One region of the Paracoccus aminophilus JCM 7686 genome, then DNA from elsewhere that is predicted to be linked to it. Evidence: riboswitches for the same ligand, from Rfam matches in the RefSeq annotation. Region 1 holds a riboswitch; the other holds the start of a gene.
What was found. Region 1 has a riboswitch for cobalamin ahead of bluB (5,6-dimethylbenzimidazole synthase). Riboswitches for the same ligand answer to the same signal wherever they lie in the genome.
Positions count from the first base shown of each region.

Region 2: it holds a riboswitch for cobalamin, as region 1 does, so the genes downstream of both, JCM7686_RS22060 (TonB-dependent receptor plug domain-containing protein) here and bluB (5,6-dimethylbenzimidazole synthase) in region 1, are expected to answer to the same signal.

Region 1 is NC_022041.1:1,420,296-1,423,498, reverse strand. It holds gene JCM7686_RS07085 (aldo/keto reductase) at 111-1,148, shown strand; gene bluB (5,6-dimethylbenzimidazole synthase) at 1,196-1,888, opposite strand; cobalamin riboswitch at 1,938-2,120, opposite strand; gene JCM7686_RS23910 (LysR family transcriptional regulator) at 2,401-2,916, shown strand; gene JCM7686_RS07070 (GSCFA domain-containing protein) at 3,049-3,203, shown strand, end outside.
Region 2 is NC_022044.1:152,359-155,561, forward strand. It holds gene JCM7686_RS22060 (TonB-dependent receptor plug domain-containing protein) at 1-1,516, opposite strand, end outside; cobalamin riboswitch at 1,643-1,842, opposite strand; gene JCM7686_RS22065 (Rrf2 family transcriptional regulator) at 1,964-2,407, shown strand; gene JCM7686_RS22070 (NAD(P)/FAD-dependent oxidoreductase) at 2,411-3,203, shown strand, end outside.

The DNA.
Region 1 (3,203 bases):
GCAAGGATTTGCGAGGATCAGCGTCGCGGGATCCGGCAGGGCCGCCCTATCTTTGTCTCACCCCGGCGGCACTCGGCCCCGGCGTGACCTCCGACAAGAAGGAATATCCCATGCGTTACCGCACTCTTGGCCCGAGCGGCCTTCTGGTTTCCGAACTCTGCCTCGGCACGATGACCTTTGGCGGCTCGGGGGGCATGTGGGGCCAGATCGGCCAGCTGCAACAAGACGAGGCCGATGCTCTGGTCAAGGCCGCTGTCGATGCGGGCATTAATTTCATCGACACCGCCAATGTCTATGCGGGCGGCGAGAGCGAGCGCATTCTCGGTCAATCCATCCGCAACCTTGGCATTCCGCGCGATGATCTGGTGATCGCGACTAAGGTCCTCGGCGTCATGGGCGAGGGTCCGAATGCGCGCGGCGCCTCGCGCGCCCATATCATGGCCGAGGCCAAGGCGAGCCTTGCGCGGCTGCAGATGGATCACATCGACCTCTATCAGATCCACGGCTTCGACCCGCTGACCCCGATCACCGAAACGCTCGAGGCGCTCGATACGCTCGTGCGGCAGGGCCATGTCCGCTACATCGGCCTGTCGAATTGGGCGGCCTGGCAGATCGTCAAGGCGGTTGGCATTGCCGAGGCGAGGAAGCTCGCGCCGATCCTGTCCTTGCAGGCCTATTACACGCTGGTCGGGCGCGATCTTGAGCGCGAGATCGTGCCGATGCTGCAATCCGAAGGCATTGGGCTGATGGTCTGGAGCCCGCTCGCCGGCGGCTTCCTGTCCGGCAAATACAGCGACGGCACCAGCTCGAACGAAGGCCGCCGCGCGAGCTTCGATTTCCCGCCAGTCGATCTGGAGCGCGGCGATGCCGCGATTGCCGTGATGCGCGAGATCGCGGCAGCCAAGGGCTGCACCGTGGCGCAGGTCGCTTTGGCCTGGCTGCTGCATCAGCCGGTGGTGACCAGCGTCATCGTCGGCGCCAAGCGGATCGACCAGTTGCAAGACAATATCCGCTCGACCGAAGTGACGCTCGACGCCGAGGATCTGGCCGCGCTCGACGCCGTGACCCGGCTGCCTGCGGAATATCCGGGCTGGATGCTCGAGCGCCAATCGCAATATCGCGCCTCCCATCTGCCGCAAAAAGGCTGACGCCCCTGCCGCGTCCCGCCCGATAAGCAGGCGGGGCGCGGCAGTCTTCAACCTTCGGGAAGCGACCCCGAGACGCCCCATTGGTCTTGAAACACAGCAGATCCGAGGGCGCGTCGCCTGTCCCAACCGCGCGCCTCGAGCTCGGGGCGATCGAAGAGGTCGCGCACCTTGCCCAGACACAGATAGGCAACCGGCGTGACATGATCGGGCAGGCCAAGGATGCGGCGCAGGTCGCTTTGGTGCAGGATGCTGACCCAGCCGACGCCGACCCCTTCGGCGCGCGCCGCAAGCCAGAGGTTCTGCACCGCGCAAACCGTCGAATAAAGATCCGTGTCATTGTCATGCGTGCGCCCCAGAACCACCGGGCCGCCGCGCCTGCGATCACAGGTCACGCAGATATTGAGCGGCGCTTCAAGAATGCCCTGCAACTTCAGCTTGCCATATTGCGCCTGACGCGGGCCCTCGAACAAGGCCTGCGCCTCGGCATTGGCGCGCTCGAATGCGGCACGGATCGCGGCGCGAACGCCTTTGTCCCGGATGAGAATGAAATTCCATGGCTGCGACAATCCGACCGAGGGCGCGGCATGGGCGGCGGCCAGAATCCGGGTCAGCACGCTGTCGCTGATCGCGTCCGGCAGGAACTCGCTGCGGACATCGCGCCGCTCATGGATGGCGCGGTAAACCGCGTCGCGTTCGGCCTCGGAGAATTCTCCGGCCGGTTTCAAAGCTTCTGGTCGCATGACATATCCCCTGCCTGACAGACCTGCAGCGCCGCCGCCGTCCGTGCGGAGACGCCCGTTTCGTCTGGCCGGTCTTCTGACTTGGCTTCGCTCCGCAGCGGCGCCTTCCCGGTTTGCACCAGTGGCCTTGCCGCCCAGTCCACCTCACAGCGTTGGGCACGTCACGGATTTCAACCGTGTTCCCGATTATCCACGTTGGTTTGCAACGGGCACCAGACGCGCGGCAGCTAATCTCAATTGCGCCCAAGGTGCAATGCTCCAGACTGTTTCGACCTTCTTCGGAACTTCGTCGTCCAGCATGATCACCTCCTTTTCTCGGGTGATCGCCGCATCACTAAGCCATTCATCTATTAAAACCTATGGTCTTTACACCGCTTACGCGACGACTGCCGCCCCGCGGGGCCGGTGTTTCTGGATCGGTTTCCATGACATGCGCCTTCGGATCGGGCGGGCCGTGGCCTGCCGCTCTGTTCGGGCCCTATTTATCTACTCGCTCCATATCCGGGATAAAGATGGCGGATCTGCGCAACAGATGGGACGAATTGGACCCGATGCTCGATCACTTTGGCGATGTGCTGGCCTTCGTTCGCCTGGCCGATACCGCAAGCTTCACTCAAGCCGCCGAAAAGCTCGACCTGACCCGCTCGGCGGTAGGCAAATGCATCACGCGGTTGGAAACGACCGTTGCCACAAGGCTGATCCGCCGCACCACGCGCAGCATCACCCTCACCGAAGAGGGGCGGCTTTTCGAGGGTCACGCCCTGCGCATCCTGTGCGAGGTGGATGATGCCGAGGTGACTTTGGCCGAGCGCAATCAAAGCCCGAAAGGCTGCCTGATCCCGGTCTTGCAAGAGCTCACGCGCGAGGAGGCGCCGATCTGCGCCGTCTATCCGATCCGCCGCCATGTCTCGTCCAAGGTGCGGCGCTTCATTGCGATGATCCCCGAGGCATGGCCCGGCCAAGCGCCATGGGACGCAGATGGCCATGCGCCAGCGACCGGCGCGATTGGCCTGATGGCTCAAGCTTAAATAGCCACTTCACACCCAAAGCGACAAATCGTTGAGATTAATTCAACCTTGGGTAACATTCATAGACTTCACAGTGGCTTAGGTCGGACATAGACTGCCTCGAAGTGACGATTCGAGTGAGGACTTGACCCCATGACCGTAAGGATTCCGCAATCTCAGGCATTTCGCTGCACTCGGGAAAACGGGGCGTCGAAATGGCCGGAACGCGGCAGCGAGGTCCGTCGCGGCGACATCATTCTCCCGAAGCTTCGTCCGAGCTTCAAGATCAAGCCCGACCAGCCGGTGTT
Region 2 (3,203 bases), on a different replicon from region 1:
TTTTGCCGTGTTGGTTGACATAGCTCGCCCGCCCGCTGCCATCGGGGGCCGCGCCATAGGCATAGGTGATCTCGTCATCCATCTTTTCGTTGAAATAGGTCAGATCAACCGTGCCGCGCCCGCCGAGCAGCTCGGCCTCGATGCCGATGTCAAAGCCGGTGTTGCGCTCGGGCTTCAGGTGCGGATTGCCGAGCGTATAGCTGTCATTGGCGAAAAGCTCGTAATAGGACGGCTTGACCAGACCGCGCCCGGCGGAGGCATGAACCCGATAGGGCGCATTCGGCACCTGCCAGGACAAAGCGAGGTTCCAGCTGGTGAAATCGTCAAAGCTCGTGAAGCGATCGTGGCGCAGCCCGGCCTGCACATCGAGCCCGTTGTCGAAGAAGCCGCGATATTCGAGCGCCACCGACGTGTTGGCGCGGCGGTAATCGGGGGCGGCGGTGTTGTCATCCTTGACCCGCTCGACCATCACATTCACCAGCTGGCGCGCTTCGGCCACCTGCTGGCCGTCGAGGCTCGCGCTCAGGCGATATTTCAACGCGCGGGTCTGGCCCCGCGTCTCGGGCCCGCCGTTCGAGCTTTGCTTGTAGACCGTGTCCTGATAGTCGAGCCGGTGCAGCACCCGCCCGTCCAGCATCGCATATTCGCCCCAGATCGAGCCCAGAGTCTCGTTGCGTGTGCTGTGCTGGTTGGGATCGTCGATCAGATAATCCATATAGCTGGTGGCGGCGTAATTTGTTGAATCGTAATCATATTTCTCTTTGGCGCGGCGCAAGGTAAAGCCAAGCTTCACCTCGTCGCTCGCCTGCCAATCGCCGGTCAGGCCAAGGGTGGCGCGGTCGATGCCGTCTTTTTCATGGCCGGTGAAAGCCTGATTATAGCCGTGATCGTCGCGCTTTGACGCCGTGAAGGCCAGCCCGCCGCGCTCTGTGCGCTGGGTGAACCAGCCCGAGACCGCATAGCCATTCCCGGCCTCGACCGCGCCGCCATAATGCGTGCCCGGCTGGCCCTGCCGCGTGATGATATTGATCACCCCCGCCGAGGCATTCGCGCCGTAATAGACCGATTGCGGCCCGCGCAGGATCTCGATCCGGTCGATATTGGCGGTCTCGAGCCCGCTCAGGATATATTCGTCATTGCCGCCGGTCGCGGGGACGCCGTCGATCAGGATCAGCGTGTGATTGGCCTCGGCGCCGCGAATGCGGACCTGCGTGAAGCTGGATCCGGTCGAGCTGACCGCCACGCCCGGGACATCGCGCAGAGCGTCCTGCACGCTGCGGATGCCGCGCCGCTCGATCTCATCGGCGGTCAGGATCGTATAGGCGCGCCCATAAGCATTGGCCGGAATCGGCGAGAGCCCGCCCGAGATCACCACCGTCTCCAGCGTGACGCGACCTGCGGTCTCATCATCCTGCGCCACGGCCGGAGTAACGGGCTGCGTGACGTCTTGTGCCATAACGGCAAGCGGCAGCAGCACCGCAGAAATTGCAAGCCAAGAGGTCTGAAGTCGGACCATATCCATGCCTTTCCAACGCAGGCGGCGCCTGCGGATCCCAGTTCGGCCTGCGGAAAGGATTGCCCCGCGCAGACCCGTGACGGTCACCGCTGCGGAAGGCCGCTTTCCATGCGCGCCCCGCGCCGGAAATGGGTGAGGGCTTGGGCAGGTCTCCTGGCTTGCGGGTCAGCGCTCGGGCCGGTCTTCCCGGGATCATCCCAGTGACATCGTCGGCCGTCGCTCGCCGCTTACAGTTGCGGGGGCAGCCGCGGATTTGCCTGATAGGCGCACCGCAGTTCCCTTTTAATCCGAGGGGCTGCCCCGGAACCAAAGCTGCCCGAGCCTTGGTCCGTCACCCCGGTTTTTGTCAAGACCATTCAACCGAGTTACGGCCTTGGTTGGGGGTGGCGCGCCTTTCAGACCCCGCCCACCTTGACTTTCGGCGCGAATCGTAACATATGAAGTTACATGAAACAGAACAGCCGCCTCTCCGCCGTCCTTCACGCCTTGCTGCATATGGCCGAGCATGACGGGCCGATGACCTCTGAAAAGCTCGGCGAATGCCTGAGCGCCAATCCGGTCGTGGTGCGCCGCACCATGGGGCTTTTGCGCGAGGCCGGGCTGGTCTCGGCCGAGCGCGGTCATGCAGGCGGTTGGCGGATCTCGGCGGATCTGGCGCAGGTTACCTTGCTCCAGCTTCATGCCGCTTTGGGCGAGCCCGCGATCTTTGCCATCGGCAATCACAGCGAGCATCCCAAATGTCTGGTCGAGCAGACCGTGAATGCCGCGCTCGATCACGCTTTCGCCGAGGCCGAGGCGCTGCTGCTCTCTCGTTTCGCCCATGTGACATTGGCCGATCTGGCCGAGGATTTCGCGCGCCGCCATCAAGAGTATCGCGCCGCCAAGGAGTGAAAGATGCAAGATGTGATCGTGATCGGGGGCAGCTACGCCGGAATGGCAGCGGCCCTGCAGCTTCTGCGTGCCCGCCGCAAGGTTCTGGTGATCGACGCCGGGCAAAGGCGCAATCGCTTCGTCAGCGCCTCGCATGGCTTTCTCGGGCAGGACGGCGTCGATCCGGCGCGGATCTGGGCCGAGGCGCGCGCGCAATTGCGGGCCTATCCGACGCTGAGCTGGGTCGAAGCGACCGCCGCAGAGGTCAGCGGAGCCAAGGATGATTTCCGCGTGACGACCACGACGGGCGAGCAGTTTGCGGGGCGGCGACTGTTGCTCGCGACCGGCGTCTCCGATGAGCTTCCCGAGATCGAGGGCCTTGCCGCGCGGTGGGGCAAGGGCGTCTTCCATTGCCCCTATTGCCACGGCTACGAGCTCGATCAGGGCCGCATCGGCGTCATTGCCACCGGCCCGATGTCGATCCATCAGGCCCAGCTTTTGCCGGAATGGGGCGAGATCACCTTCCTGACGAATGACCGGTTTTCGCCCGATGCCGATCAGCGCGCCGATCTCGCCCGCCGTGGCGTGACGCTTGAGGAAACCCCGATCGCGCGCCTGACGGGCCTCGCCGATGTCGAGCTGGCGGACGGACGGATCCTGCCTTTCGCGGGGCTTTTCACCGCCACGCGCACGAGCCCGGCCAGCCCGGTGGCCGCCGCCTTGGGATGCGCGCTGAGTGAAACCATCTTCGGCCTTCAGATCCAGACAGGCGACAGCAAGGAAACCAGCATTCCCGGCGTTTACGCCTGCGGCGATG